2 regions of the Arthrobacter methylotrophus genome follow, and region 2 is predicted to be linked to the other one. Evidence: riboswitches for the same ligand, from Rfam matches in the RefSeq annotation. Region 2 holds a riboswitch; the other holds the start of a gene.
What was found. Region 2 has a riboswitch for glycine ahead of lipA (lipoyl synthase). Riboswitches for the same ligand answer to the same signal wherever they lie in the genome.
Positions count from the first base shown of each region.

Region 1 (7,685 bases), 1.4 Mb from region 2:
GCGCCGACCTCGGGCAAGTCAACGTACACGATGTCGCCGAGGGCATCAGTGGCCACGGCGGAGATACCGACAGAGACAATGTTCGATCCGGCGTCGCCGGAGTCGCGGGCAACCCACTCGTGCTCGTCGGAATACTGCAGTTCAGGTGCAACTTTTGCCATGTGTTTTTTCCTTTACGTTATGAAGCTCTGGGTCTAAATCAAGCGTGATCGGCCTAGCGGATTGGAGCTACTTGGCCCGCTTGTAGAACGGCAATGCCACGACTTCGAAGGGTTCTGCCTTGCCGCGGAGGTCAACGTCAACCGGCGTGCCGAGTTCGGCGTGTTCGACGTCGACATATGCCAGTGCCACGGGGTGTCCGAGGGTGGGGCTGGGCTGACCGGAGGTGACTTCGCCGACCACCACGCCGTCCTTGAGGACCGGGTAGTGGCTGCGACCGGCGCGTCGGCCCAGGCCCTTGAGGCCAACCAGCTTACGGCCGCTCGTGGAACCTGCCCCCTGAGCCTTCAAAGCTTCCAGGGCGGCACGGCCCACGAAGTCGCTTTCCTTGGCGAGCGAGACTACTGGACCCAGTCCTGCCGAGAAGGGGTTGCCTTCGCGGGAGAGCTCATTGCCGTAGAGCGGCATGCCGGCTTCGAGGCGCAGCGAGTCACGCGAAGCCAGACCTGCGGGGATCAGCTCGCCGTCCTCGGCAACGGCTGCGATGGCCTGCCACAGAGCCGCGGCGGCGTCGTTGTCCACGAAGATTTCGAAGCCGTCCTCGCCCGTGTAGCCGGTGCGGGCAAGCAGCAGTTCCGTAGTGTTCCCGGCAAAGGTGAACGGCACCTCGACGGCGGCGTAGTACTTGAGCTCGGTGACGACGGAGTGCTGTTCGGCTGGCACCAAGCGGAGGAGGATCTCTTCCGCTTTGGGGCCCTGGACGGCGATCAGCGAGGTTGCCGCGGAGGCGTCCTCGACGACGACGTCGAAGTTGGCGGCCCGTTCGGCGAGGGCTGCGGCAACCACAGGGGCGTTGCCGGCGTTCGGCACCACCAGGAACTTAGTCTCCCCGCGGCGGTAGGTGATGAGGTCGTCGATGATGCCGCCGTCTTCCTGGCAGATCAGCGAGTACTTGGCTTTGCCCACTGACATGGCGGAGATCTTGCCCACCAGGGCGTAGTCCAGGAACGCGGCGGCTTCGGGGCCCGTGACCCAGACTTCGCCCATGTGGGACAGGTCGAACAACCCGGCGGACTGGCGGACGGCGTGGTGCTCTGCCAGCTCGGAGGAGTACTTCAGGGGCATTTGCCAGCCACCGAAATCGGTGAAGGAAGCGCCGAGCTTCTTGTGCTCTTCGTAGAGCGCAGTGTAGTTCTCAGTCATCACGAAATCCTTAGTCTTCAAACTCGGAAAGGGGAGGGCAGGAGCAGACCAGGTGACGGTCGCCTGCGGCGCCGTCAATGCGGCCCACGGGCGGGAAATACTTGTCCTGCTTGAGGTGGTGGACCGGGAACACTGCCTGCTCACGCGAGTATTCACGGTTCCAGTCAGAGCTCACGACGGCGGCCGCGGTGTGCGGCGCGTGGCGCAGCGGGCTGTTTTCCACCGTGAAGTCCCCGTGGGCAACCTGGTCGATTTCCTTGCGGATGGCAATCATGGCCTCGATGAAGCGGTCGATCTCGCCGAGGTCCTCCGACTCGGTGGGCTCCACCATGAGGGTGCCTGCCACCGGGAACGCCAGGGTGGGGGCATGGAAACCGTAATCGATGAGGCGCTTGGCCACGTCTTCCGCGGTGACGCCGGTCTTGGCCGTCAGTTCGCGCAGGTCCAGGATGCACTCGTGGGCCACGAGTCCGCCTTCACCCGTGTAGAGAACGGGGAAGTACTCGTTGAGGCGGGAGGCGATGTAGTTCGCGGCGAGCAGCGCGGACTTTGTGGCCTCAGTGAGGCCTTCGCCGCCCATGAGCTTCACGTACGCCCAAGAGATCGGCAGGACACCGGCCGAACCGAACCGCGAAGCCGAGATCGGGACGCCGTTGCCCTCGGCCCAAGCCGCTGCGTTACCGGGCATGAACGGCGCCAGGTGTGCCTTGGCCGCGACCGGGCCAACGCCCGGTCCGCCGCCGCCGTGGGGGATGCAGAACGTCTTGTGCAGGTTCAGGTGGGACACGTCGCCGCCGAACTTGCCCGGCTGGGCCAGGCCCACCAGGGCGTTCAGGTTGGCGCCGTCGATGTACACCTGGCCGCCGGCCGCGTGCACGGAGTCGCAGACCTCGCGCACGTCGGCGTCGTACACGCCGTGGGTGGACGGGTAGGTGATCATGATGGCCGAGAGGACGTCCTTGTGGGCCTCGATCTTGGCCTGCAGGTCCTCGTGGTCGATGGTGCCGTCAGCAGCGGTTGCCACCACCACCACCTTCATGCCGGCCAGCACTGCGGAAGCCGCGTTGGTGCCGTGGGCCGAGGCCGGGATGAGGCAGACGTTGCGCTGGTCATCGCCGCGCGAGCGGTGGTAGCCGCGAATCGCCAGAAGGCCCGCGAGTTCGCCTTGGGAACCGGCGTTGGGCTGGATGGAGACTTGGTCGTAGCCGGTGATCTCGGTCAGCTGGGACTCGAGGTCGGCGATCAGCTCACGCCAGCCTTCGGTCTGGGAGTCCGGAGCAAACGGGTGGATCGAGGCGAACTCCGGCCAGGAGATGGCTTCCATCTCGGCAGTGGCGTTCAGCTTCATGGTGCACGAACCCAACGGGATCATGGTGCGGTCCAGAGCGAGGTCGCGGTCCGAGAGCTTGCGGATGTAGCGCAGCAGCTGGGTTTCTGAACGGTGGGTGTTGAACACCGGGTGCTGCAGGTAATCGGAAGAACGTTCGACGGCGGCATCCAGGGCGAACCCCTCGCCGTCACTGGACACAGGGGCACCGAAGGCGGCGACAACGTCGGCGAGGATCGCCGTCGTCGTTGTTTCATCAACAGACACGCCGACCGTGTCGGCGTCGATACCGCGCAGGTTGATCCCCTTCGCTTCCGCAGAAGCGACGATCTCGGCAGCCTTGCCCGGGACCCGGACGGTGACGGTGTCGAAGAAGCTGCCGTGCAGAACCTCAAGGCCGGCGGCCTTCAAGGACGTGGCCAAGGTCCGAGCGTGGTTGTGGGCGGTTTCGGCGATCGCCTTCAGGCCGTCCGGGCCGTGGTAAACGGCGTACATCGAGGAGACGATGGCCAGCAGCGCCTGCGCGGTACAGATGTTGGACGTGGCCTTCTCGCGGCGGATGTGCTGCTCGCGGGTCTGCAGCGCCAGGCGATACGCGGGAGTCCCGGCGTCGTCCTTGGAAACTCCCACCAAGCGGCCCGGCATCGAGCGCTCGAGGCCCTTCTGGACGGCCATGTAGGCGGCGTGGGGGCCACCGAAGAACAGCGGAACGCCAAAGCGCTGGGTGGAACCGACGGCGATGTCGGCGCCCTGCTCGCCGGGAGGCGTGATCAGGGTGAGGGCCAGGAGGTCCGCGGCAACGGTGACGAGTGCGCCGCGTTCCTTGGCGGCGGCGATCACGGCGGAGTGGTCGAACACGCGGCCGGAAACGCCCGGCTGCTGGAGGACGATACCGTTGATGTCGCCGTCGGGCAGGCCTTGGGACAGATCGGCGATCTCGACCTCGAAGCCCAGCGCCTCGGCGCGGCCCTTGACGATGGCGATGGTCTGCGGGAGGCAGTCGGCGTCGAGGACGGTCTTGCCTGCGGCCGCGTTCTTGTTCTTGTTGGCCCTGCGCATCATGAGGACTGCCTCGGCGACGGCGGTGGCTTCGTCCAGCAAGGAGGCGTTGGCGATGGGCAGGCCCACGAGGTCCTGGACCATGGTCTGGAAGTTCAGCAGCGCCTCGAGGCGGCCCTGGGAAATCTCCGGCTGGTAGGGCGTGTAAGCCGTGTACCACGCTGGGGATTCGAGGACGTTCCGGCGGATCACCGGCGGAGTGACGGTGTCGTAGTAGCCCTGGCCGATCATCTGCACGGCCGTCTTGTTCTTGGCCGCCAGCTTGCGCAGTTCAGCGAGGACTTCGACCTCGCTGAGGGCGTCCTGGAGCCTTAGGGCGACGTCCTGGCGGATGTCGTTGGGAACCGCGGTGTCAACGAGCGAATCGACACTGTGGTATCCAACAGACTTGAGCATGACGTCAATGTCGGCTTGGCGCCGGGCGCCGATATGCCGGTCAACGAATGTGGTGGAGGTTGAACTAACCGTCACGAAGGAACTCCATTACTAAGGCGGCGTGGGTACGCCACAGCTAATCGGGTTCCTCCCCGCTCTGTATTGGACCTGAGAGTTTCCGCAAATCCGCGCTTTCGCACTGCTTCGCTTGCACCGTCGGTGAGCACAGCGCCGTCGGGTGTCACGGACACCGGTGGACAGCGTGCTGCTTTCCAGAGTTGCCTTGCCGCGGCGGTGCGTGGGCCTGAGAGATTCCTGGGGAGGATTTGCTCCTACGGCGCCTGCATCACATGCCTGCAGGACTCTCCCGCCGCAGATCAAAGGCGTATTCAGTTGTGTGAAATGACTGTGTGAATCGACCGTGGCTGCCGGTGACGACTGCCACAACTACCAATTGTCCTATGGACTGCCCGTGTCCGCAAATAATGTCATCGTCGTCGCCCGGCTTTCCCAACTAGCTCGCAGTTGTTGTCGCTTTGAGGGCTCAAAACGACGTTAACTGCGAGCTAGTTGGGCCGGCGCTTAGTTTCGGAGGCGTTCGACGGCGGCAAGCAGCGCACCGACGTCGGTGTTCCTCGCGCTGGCCTTGACTTCCGCATCGCCAGCGCCGCCTTCAAGCATCGCATTGAAGTAGAGCCCATCACCCATATATCGGACCGCCTTGGCCATCTCGGGGCCCACTTCCTCGGCGAGCACATCCAGCCATTGTTGCTGGATCCCGGCGAAGCGCCTGCGGGTTTCTTGATGCGCCACCTCCGCGAGCCGTGTGGCTGCCACAAACACCCGGTCCAAGGGGGTGTCCGCCCAAAGGGAGGACTTGATGAAGAACGCGGCCGCACCTTCGGGAGCTGCCTTCATTGCCTCGATGTCCTGTGCTGCCAGCCTGTCCATGCGTTCCAGCAAGGAGCTGATCATGGCTTCCTTGTTGGGGAAATGGTAGAGCAAGCCGCCTTTGGAGACTCCTGCGCGTTTGGCGACGGCGTCAAGGGTGGCAGCTCGCTCCCCCACCTCGATCAGCAGTGCTTCAAAGGCATCCAGGACAGCGTCCCGGGCAATAGGTTTTCGCGGCATGGTGTCCATCATCCCTCAGTTGGATACAGTAGATTGAAACTATACCGTCCAGACGGTATAGTAACGTTCATGTTCAGCCCGTCCACAACCCAGTACCCACGCATCCCCTCGACCCAGTCCGCCCCCTGGCGCGATTGGGCTGCCTTGACACTCCTGATGTTCCCCGTGCTGCTGGTGGCTGTGGACAATACCGCGCTCACATTTGCCCTGCCGGCAATCGCACGGACACTGGAGGTCGGCGGCGTGCAGTTGCTGTGGATCGTCGACGTCTATGCGCTGGTGCTGGCTGCGTTACTCGTGTCCATGGGCAACCTGGGAGACCGGATCGGCCGCCGCCGATTGCTGATGATCGGCAGCACTGGCTTCGCGGCCGTTTCCGCAGCCACCGCTTTCGCACCGTCAGCCGAATGGCTCATCGCCGGACGCGCTGGCATGGCGATCTTCGGAGCCATGCTCATGCCGTCCACGCTTTCCCTGATCCGCAACATCTTCCCGGACCCTAACCGCCGCCGTCTTGCCGTCGCGATATGGGCCGCGGGATTCTCCGGCGGCGCAGCGCTCGGGCCGATCTTCGGCGGCTGGCTCGTGGAGCACTTCTGGTGGGGAGCCGTCTTCCTGGTAGCCGTGCCCCTGCTACTGCCCCTGCTCGCCTTCGGCCCGGCTTTCATCCCCGAGTCCAAGGATCGCAATCCGGGCAAGCCGGACATCGCCAGCATTGTGCTATCCGTCCTGACCATGGCGCCCGTGGTCTATGGCGTCAAAGAGTTCGCAACGCACGGATTCGGGCCGGGACCTGCAACCTACATGGCGTTCGGCGTGGCTATGGGAATCGCTTTTGTCCGCAGGCAGCGCTCTTTGGCTTCTCCCATGCTGGACGTGAAGCTTTTCCGGAACAAGGTGTTCAGCACGGCGATCACCGCCAACGTCCTGTCCCTGTTCTCCATGACCGGCTTCATCTACTTCTTCGCACAGCATCTGCAGCTCGTCGAAGGCCAGTCCCCCATGCAGGCTGGAATCGCGATGCTTCCGGCGCTGCTGGCCACCATCGTGGCGGGCCTGGCGGTGGTTCCGCTGGTCAAGCGGATCCGTCCGGGAGTGGTCGTGGCGGCCGGACTCACCCTCAGTGCCGCGGGATACCTCGTGGCTGCCGTGGGCAACCACGGCCAGGGGCCCGGGTACCTCCTGACGGCACTCCTCCTGCTCGCCTTGGGGGTTGGCTCGGCGGAGACCATTTCCAATGACCTCATCCTGGGTGCTGTTCCCGCCGACAAGGCCGGAGCGGCATCGGCGATCTCCGAGACAGGATACGAACTCGGCTCGCTACTGGGCACAGCCGTGCTCGGCTCCATACTGACGGCGTCCTATCAGCACCACCTGCTGCTTCCCGTCGAATTGTCCGGGCATGCCGCGGAACGTTCCCGGGAGACGCTCGCAGGAGCCATGGACACCGCAGCCGCCCTGCCGCAGCCACTGGCAGGGACCCTGACCGCCGCCGCCCGGGCCGCCTTTGAATCGGGCGTCCACATCACAGCGGCGATCGGGCTGGTACTGATGGCGGGAGCGGCACTCCTTGCCGCCGTCGTACTTCGCCGCGTGCCGACCGCGCGCTGAGCGGTGTTCGGGTCGCCTACGCCTGCGAAATCCGCACCATGTTGCCCGAAGGATCACGGAAGGCGCAGTCGCGGGGACCCCACGGCTGGTCGATGGGCTCCTGCATGACCTCAGCGCCGGACGCCCGGACCTTTTCAAAGAGGGTATCGACGTCGTCGGAGCGGAAGACGATCGGCCCCAGGACGCCCTTGGTGACAAGCTCCTGGAGGGAATCGCCGTCGGCCTTGGAGCGGCCCGCGTGCGGTTCGGAAAGAACGATCTCAACCCGCGGCTGATCCGTGCTGCCGAGCGTCACCCACCGGAAGCCACCTTGGGCGACGTCGTTGAGCACCTCGAGGCCGAGAGCGTCCCGATAGAAGGTGAGCGCTTCGTCCGGGTCGTTGACAGTGATGTGTGAGTACTGCAGTGAAATAGTCATGGCAATGACGTTAGTCCGCGGACACGGCGAGCGCTTCTTGAATCCTGCTCGCTTCTTTCCGGGCAGCTTGCTCGTTGCGGCGGGGCCTCGTGCGGATCTTCGCGACGCAAGCGGGCATGGCGGCCACGGCGAGGTGCTCCCGGGAACGGTAGATACTGGGGGTCACTCCCACCAGCTCGGTGAAACGCGAACTGAAGGAGCCAAGGGACGTACAGCCGACCTCCATGCACGCGTCGGTCACGCTCATTCCGCCGCGGAGGAGCGCCATCGCGCGCTCGATCCGGCGGGTCATGAGGTAGTTGTAGGGAGTCTCCCCATAAGCGGCCCGGAACTGCCGCGAGAAATGTGCCGGCGACATAAAGGCATGGCTCGCCATGGTGGGTACGTCGAGGGGTTTTGCGT
Region 1 covers NZ_BAABED010000001.1:3,552,030-3,559,714, forward strand. The annotation lists gene gcvH (glycine cleavage system protein GcvH) at 1-161, opposite strand, end outside; gene gcvT (glycine cleavage system aminomethyltransferase GcvT) at 229-1,362, opposite strand; gene gcvP (aminomethyl-transferring glycine dehydrogenase) at 1,373-4,219, opposite strand; glycine riboswitch at 4,271-4,404, opposite strand; glycine riboswitch at 4,406-4,503, opposite strand; gene ABD884_RS18385 (TetR/AcrR family transcriptional regulator) at 4,706-5,254, opposite strand; gene ABD884_RS18390 (MFS transporter) at 5,324-6,865, shown strand; gene ABD884_RS18395 (VOC family protein) at 6,882-7,283, opposite strand; gene ABD884_RS18400 (helix-turn-helix transcriptional regulator) at 7,294-7,685, opposite strand, start outside.
Region 1: it holds a riboswitch for glycine, as region 2 does, so the genes downstream of both, gcvP (aminomethyl-transferring glycine dehydrogenase) here and lipA (lipoyl synthase) in region 2, are expected to answer to the same signal.

Region 2 (7,685 bases):
GAGCATACGTGAATGACATGATCATTTCTGTACCGTTGGCCGACATCGACCGAGAGGTCACGCTTTCAGAGTCCCCGGGTCACCGGTTGCGGCCCGGGTCAAGGTCGTCAAGTTCTGCACCGCTGTCATCTTGGCATCCTGGACGCTCGGAACATTCGAGGGCATGGCGTTCGTTCCGAGGGAGCCGGCCGATGACACCGACACCGTTGTCGTCGTAAGGACAGCACTCAGTCCGGGATCGGAAACCAGATATGTGGACTTCGTATTCTGGCCTGGCTTCGTGTCCATGGTGGCCAGCACCTTCCGCTGGGACATCAGTGCCGAGGAAGCATCGGTGAAGTTGACCCGGGCCGGATCCACCCCGCCCGCGGTGAAGGTCCCTGACCAGGACTGTCCGTCGGAACTGGTCCCGGACCATGCGGTGTCGTTGCTGAAGCCCATACCCTTCTCCACGTAGGTTTCCAAGGCTTGGTCTTCTCCGGTTCCCGACCCCCGTCAGGGACGCTGCTTCGCGGACCGGGCTGAACCACATGCTGGCTTTCTTATCGGTCAGCGCCGTCCTGAACTGCGGGTCCGAGGCCATCGACTGGGAGGGGACGTTATAGTCCTTGATCCATGCCGCGGTAATGGCGATGATGCTGCCGTTGACATGGATGGCCCGGTGATCGTAGCCGTGGCGGATTTCAACCAGGTGGCGATGCGGCCGGCCTCCGCCGCATCGGCCGCTTCGATGAAGAACACCCGCAAGGGGCCGGGAACCGGACGTTCCACCGTGTCCTGGCTGCGCGAGTAGCCGATGTGGGCGATTTTCAGATCATGGTCAGGGGTGATCTGATCGAGCATGAATTCCCGTGGAGCCATGGCGGTGATCTTCGCCCACCAGTTCTCCGTGTACGGAGCCACCACGAGGGTATCCGAGTTGGCCGGAGCGTAGGCCGGAATTCCGGTGGCCTGCGGCGTCCCCTCGGCGGCGGTGTTAATGAGGAGCAACCGCACCCACGGTGACGGCCGCGACGCCCGGTGATACCGGCAATCACGGCCGTCACCCGACGGCGGCCCCAGGACTTCTTACCTTGCTTCATGGTGTCCCTATGCTCTCTGTGAGCCGACGGGCCGGCCTGCTTACCACGACAGCCACTTCGGCCGGTTTTCGTAAGCCGGGACCGCGCAGTAGGCACCGGTGAAGCTGTAGCACGGCGCCGGCGGTTCGATCAGGGCATTGCCGGTAAATCGCGTTTGACCACCCCGGGGAGCAACACGTTGCACAAGGAAATCGCAGCACCGCACGCGGCCGTTCCCGCGAGCAGAGCCGGCAAATGCCCGAGTCCGGCGAGGTCCACTGGACGCAGGAGCAGCCCGCCGGTCAGCACGGCCATCGCACCGAGCAAGACCCTCTCGGCACCGAAACGACGGGCCAGGATTGGAGCCAACGGCGCGAAGACCCCCAACAAAGTCACCGGTACGGTAGTGAGGACCACCACGGCCCAGCCGGCAGTCCGGCGTCGGCAGTGACTTCCGGAAGGACCGCCGAGAAGCTCGAAAACACCGTCCGCAAGTTCAACCCGATGAGCACGAGGCAGATGCCCAGGAGGACCGGTCCGCGGCGCGCCGTGACCCGGGTGGGCTCCGCGGCGGGAAGATCGTCAATCTCGGCGTCGACGAGGATCTCGGCGACGCCGAAGTGCTGGCTGGTGTTCTTGGGGGCGCTTGAAGCAGGGGTCACTACCCCATTCTGGCAGTTTGTCCACATACGCAGGTTCCGCCCGCCGGCCCTTCTCCCGGCGACGGTATTCTGGAGTGGATGAGTGAAACCCAGATTCCCCGAAACTTCCCACGAAACACCGCAGTCCTCGCGCCCTGTGACCCTGGCACCCAAGCCTCCTTCGGCACCTATGGCGGCCGGCCGGTCAGTTTTGTGCGCCGCGGGACGCGCCTTCAGGGCCGCCGCCAGGCCGCGTGGGAAGAGCACTCGGACCGCTGGGCCGTCCAGGTTCCACGGCATGTCGCCAACACCTCGGTGCACCCGGATTACGTGTTCGACGCCGAAGCGGAGTTCGGGCGCGAGGCGCCGCTGATCGTCGAAATCGGCTCGGGACTTGGCGACGCCGTGTGCCATGCAGCAGAGGAAAACCCGGACAAGGATTTCCTCGCCGTGGAGGTCTACACGCCCGGACTAGCCAACACCATGATCAAGATCAACAGCCGTGGCCTCAGCAACGTGAGGGTGGTCGAAGCCAACGCCCCGGAGGTCCTGGCCACCATGCTCCCGGCGGCTCGGTCAGCGAGCTGTGGGTCTTTTTCCCGGACCCGTGGCACAAGTCGCGGCACCACAAACGCCGCCTCATCCAACCGGCGTTCGCCGAACTCGCGGCACGGTCCCTCAAAAAGGGTGGCCTGTGGCGGATCGCCACCGACTGGTCCAACTACGCCGTTCACGTCCGCGAAGTCCTCGCCGGCTCCACTGAGTTTGAGAACCTGCACGACGGCGAGCGGACCGGCGCGGAAAGCCCCTTACCCAGGTCTGGGAATCCGGCGTCGAATCCATGGTGGGAGGGGCCCCCGTCAAGGAAGGCCGCGCACCGGTCAGCACCGAACATACGGGCCCCAATGAGGGTGTGGATCACGTGGGTGGGTGGGCTCCGCGTTTCGATGGCCGGATCCGCACCAGCTTCGAAAACAAGGCCCACGAGGCCGGACGCATGATCTTCGACCTCAGCTACCGCAAGATCTAGTCACAACACGATGCGGGCTAGTCGCGAGCACGCAGTCTGGTCACCTCGGTCCCCCTCATTGCGTGCCGTCCGGGCACCGGATACCATGTGAGACGTGTCACCGAAGGGTGGCACGTGCTTATGATCTGCGGCGGGAGAGTCCTGCCGGTACGTTCAGCAGGCGCCGTAGGAGCAAATCCTCCCAGGAATCTCTCAGGCCCACGTACCGCCGCGGCAAGGCAACTCTGGAAAGCAGGCCGGGCAACCGGACTCACCGACGGTGCAAGCGGGCGGCTGCGAAAGCAGCGGACGCGGAATCTCTCAGGTCCAAGACAGAGCGGGGAGGGACCGAATCATCGTGGTGCGTCCGCGCCACCTGAATTATGGAGTTCCTCATGACCCTGGCACCTGAAGGCCGTAAGCTGCTGCGCGTTGAACAGCGCAATAAAGCCGTCCCGGTCGAACGCAAGCCCGAATGGATCAAGGCCAAGGTCCAGATGGGCCCGGAATTCGTGGGCCTGAAGAACCTCGTGAAAAAGGAAGGCCTGCACACCGTCTGCGAGGAAGCCGGCTGCCCTAACATCTTCGAATGCTGGGAAGACAAGGAAGCGACCTTCCTGATCGGCGGCTCCGAATGCACCCGCCGCTGCGACTTCTGCCAGATCGACACCGGCAAACCTCACCGGTGGACATGTTCGAACCCACCAAGGTCGCCCGCTCCGTCCAGTCCATGGCCCTGCGCTACGCCACCGTGACCGGCGTGGCCCGCGACGACCTCGCCGACGAAGGCGTCTGGCTCTACGCCGAAACCGTCCGCAAGATCCACGAACTGAACCCCGGCACCGGCGTCGAACTGCTCATTCCGGACTTCTCCGGCAAACCCGAACACATCAACGCGATCTGCGACTCGAACCGGAAGTCTTCGCGCACAACGTCGAAACCGTGCCCCGGATCTTCAAACGCATCCGCCCCGCGTTCCGCTACGACCGCTCCCTGGACGTCATCACCCAGGGCCGGGCCCGCGGCATGGTCACCAAATCCAACCTGATCCTGGGCATGGGCGAAACCCGCGAAGAAATCTCCGAAGCCCTGGCAGACCTGCACGCCGCGGGCTGCGACCTGATCACCATCACCCAATACCTGCGCCCCTCCGAACGGCACCTGCCCGTGGACCGCTGGGTCAAACCCCAGGAATTCGTCGACCTCGCCACCGAAGCCGAGGAAATCGGCTTCCTCGGCGTCATGTCCGGCCCCCTGGTCCGCTCCTCCTACCGCGCCGGCCGCCTCTGGGCCACCGCGATGCGCAAGAAAGGCCGCGAGATCCCGGTGCACTTAGAGCACATTGCCCACATCGCCGAAGGCATCCAGGACTCCGGCACCACCCGCCAGGAAGCCCGCACCCTCCTCGCACACCATGCGACGGCCTGATCCGTAAGGACCCCAGCATGTTCCCCACGCGGATTGAAATCATTCCCTCAGACGGAATCGTCGAGAAAGTCCAGGCCGAGGTGCCGCTTTCCACAACGCTCACCATTACGTGCTTGCCCCATCACGGGATCGCACAGACCATGGCGACAGCGGTCCGGCTCGGTTTGCTCGGCTACAACGTGATTCCGCACCTCGCGGCACGGCGGCTGGTGGACCGGGCTCAGCTTTCAGGCATCCTCCGGGACTGCGAGGCTGCCGGGATCACTGAGGTCTTTGCCATCGGCGGAGACGGACAGCAAGGCGCCGGCCCTTATGCGTCCTCCCTCCCCCTGTTGGAGGACATCGCGGAACATTCCGGCGGTAGGATCACGGCGGGCATTGCCGGCTACCCGGAGGGCCACCCTTCAGTGAGCGGGCTGGACCTGCTGGATGCCTTGTTGACCAAACAACACTTGGCCACCCACGTGGTCACGCAGATGTGCTTTTCCGCCCCGAAAATCCTCGACTACGCAGCACTCTTGCGTCGCGAGGGCGTGAAACTGCCGGTGTGGGCAGGGGTGCCCGGAGCCGTTCCGCGGACCAAACTGCTGGCCCTGGCAACCCAGATCGGCGTTGGGACCTCCCTGAAGTTCCTCAGCAGCAAAGGAACTCTTGCCCGCAAGCTGCTGAGCGGGGACAGGTACTCACCGGGAAGCCTGGTTTCCGAGCTCATGGCGCAGCCTGAAGGTATCTCGGGAATCCATCTCTATAGCTTCAACCGACTGGACATGCCCGCCTGGGAGCGAAGCGATCTGCCCGATCCGGCTGCCAGCGGAGCAGCACCCTCGTAGCCGGCTGGGAGCCGCCGGCCGACCAGGTCCCGGGAACCCCTAGCTTCCCGGGACCGAAATGACGGCGACCGTCTTTTGGGCATCGTCACGGAGTTCCACACCCGAGATCCCGGCGAGCTGGACCGGCGTCGCGCCCGTCACCTTGATGTGTCCGCTGGACGTCGCGGTCCAGCCGCAAGCCATCTCCTCCGTGCCATCGCGGCCCTTGACCCACAGGTACATCGTGCCTTGCAACGGCATGCTGCGGCCTTCCAGCTGCAACTCGGTTCCCCACGATTTCCTGACGAGCCCCACTGAGAGTTCCAAGCCGTTGTCGGTCTGCACGGAGTAGCTGGCGTCAGGCTTGGGTGGCTGGTTCAGCGCCGGCCCGGCCAGGATGCCCAAGCCAAGGCACGCGGCGGCCACCCCACTCACCAGGGCGATCCACCGGCGTCGGGATTTCCGGCGTCGCGCGGCCATTTTCAGAACGATCGGCTGCGGGAGCGTTTCGGAAAAGGCCCCCAAAAGTGAGCGAGCGTCGGAGGGGGCCGGCGTCGACCAGGAGGGCTGTGCAGCGGATTGCGCCGCGGCAGGGGGCTCGAGGGCGCTGCGCCCGGCGGCGAGCGCGACGGCGTCGGGCACGGGGACGGCATCGAGGAGCGCCGGGAGGCTCTCCAGCTCGGCCAGCTCGCCCCTGCAATCCGTGCAGGCTTCCAGGTGCGCCTCGAAGGCTCGGGCTTCGGAGGGCTCCAAGCCGCCGAGCAGGTAGGCGCCCAGCAATTGGTGACGTTCCGTCTCGTTCATCGCTGCACCCCCATTTCATCCAGAATCGTGCGAAGCGCCCTGACGGCGTAGAAGGCCCGCGACTTCACGGTTCCGCTGGGGATGTTGAGCCTGAGTGCGGCTTCGTTGACCGTGAAACGTTCGTAGTGTAGTGCTACCAGGACCTCCCGGTGTTCGGTGCTGAGCCGCAGGAGCGCTTCTTCCATGAGGACCCTGTTGAGGAGCTCGTCTACGCGTTCGGTGGCTTCTTCCGGATCCGCCATGTCGCGTTCGGAGGCTTCGGCCGGGCGCCGCTGGGCCTTGCGGTAGTTGTCGATGATGACGTTTCGGGCTGTACGGAAAAGGTAGCTGCGCAGGCTCCCGGTGATCTGCGGGGCGTGCTGCCACACGCGGAGGATGGTTTCCTGCACCACGTCGTCAGCCAAGTGCGCGTCGGGCGTGCAGCTCAGCACGAAGCGGCGCAAGGCTGTGCCGTGGTCGCGGTAGATTGCGGCCACCACGTCCTCGTCGAGCGGCATTGGCGCCTCCTGTGTGCTTCAGCTTCCCCTTCTCCTGCGATACGACGTGCCCGCCACGAAAAAGGTTCAGCCCCGTGAACCATTCTTCACCCCGCAGCGTCGTAGGGGTTAGTTTCCGGCACGTCCATGGCCGGCGCAGCAAAGGAGAGCACCCCATGAAGAAACAACTCAGCACCGGTCTCGGCGTCCTTGCTCTGGCCATCGCCCTGGCTGCCTGCGGAGGAAGCCCCGGCGCGTCCTCCACGTCCTCAAGCGCCGCCAGTCCCAGTCCTACTGCATCCAGCCCGGCGGCATCGAGTTCAAGCGCTCCGAGCCCGACGGCGATGAGCCCGGCACCGTCGTCGAGCGCTTCCGCCGCCTATGATCTGGAGACCGCGACGTCGAGCGCCGGCCAGATCGTGGTAGCTGCGAACGGCATGAGCGTGTATGTCTTCACCAAGGACGTCAAGGACTCCGGGAAGAGTGCCTGCACCGGCGGTTGCGCCGCTTCGTGGCCAGCCGTGACTACGACCTCGAGCAAGCCTGCGGCTGAGGACGTGACCGGAACTCTCGGCACTATCCCCACGGCAGACGGCAAGATGCAGATCACCCTTAACGGCATGCCCCTCTACTTCTTCGGGCAGGACAAGGCTCCCGGCGACATCAAGGGCCAGGGCGTCGGTGGTGTCTGGTCCTTGGTCAGCCCGTCCGGCTCCATGGTGACCCCGAGCAGCAGCATGGGCTATTAAACCCTCCCTCACTTTTCCACACCAAAAGGCAAACGCTCCTTCAGGTCTTTCCGGGCCGGCCGGCAGATCTGAAGGAGCGTTTGCCGGGGAGGCCTATAGGTGAGCGAGCGTCTGCCCGGGGAGGCCTATAGGTGAGCGAGCGTCTTAGGCGTCTTCGAACTCAACAGCAGCGATGATTTCCTTTGTCTCCGGGTGGATCATGAAGGCTTCCTCTTCCTCCTCGATCATGATGAATTTGCCCTGGTCGGTGGTGAAGTGCCAGGCGAGGATGGTCTCGCCGTCGTGTTCGTAGTTGGGATCACCCATGGTGATCTTTTCCAGCGTGTAGCCTGCAACGTCGCACAGTTCACGGATGATGAGCTCGAATTCAGGGGCGTTCTCGAGTTCGGCCTCGGCCGCCTCGGCCTGGCGCTCTTCAAGGTTGGGAATGAGGGCCACGCGCTCGGCGATGTGGGCCTTGAGCTGCTCCTCGTCCAGGTAGAGCACGCCGTCCTGGCCGCGGAGCCAGGCCGCGTTGAGGGCAATGATGTCCTCGATTTCCAGGAGCGACTCGAACTCGCCGTCGAGGGCCTCGAGTTCGGCTACGGCCTCCGGCGCCTCCTCGGACTCGTCAAGGTCGCCATCCAAGTAAGTTTCGACGTCGTCCTCGGAGAGGGAATCGAAGGCTGCAGCGGTGCGGTTGAACAGCTCAAGGTGGCCGGTTGCGCC
Region 2 covers NZ_BAABED010000001.1:4,903,280-4,910,964, reverse strand. The annotation lists gene ABD884_RS25235 (hypothetical protein) at 58-465, opposite strand; gene ABD884_RS25230 (hypothetical protein) at 550-990, opposite strand; partial or broken gene ABD884_RS25225 (MFS transporter) at 1,224-1,723, opposite strand; partial or broken gene trmB (tRNA (guanosine(46)-N7)-methyltransferase TrmB) at 1,802-2,732, shown strand; glycine riboswitch at 2,854-2,950, shown strand; glycine riboswitch at 2,952-3,057, shown strand; partial or broken gene lipA (lipoyl synthase) at 3,107-4,139, shown strand; gene ABD884_RS25210 (methylenetetrahydrofolate reductase) at 4,157-4,969, shown strand; gene ABD884_RS25205 (anti-sigma factor family protein) at 5,009-5,752, opposite strand; gene ABD884_RS25200 (sigma-70 family RNA polymerase sigma factor) at 5,749-6,249, opposite strand; gene ABD884_RS25195 (COG4315 family predicted lipoprotein) at 6,405-6,977, shown strand; gene ABD884_RS25190 (DMP19 family protein) at 7,122-7,685, opposite strand, start outside.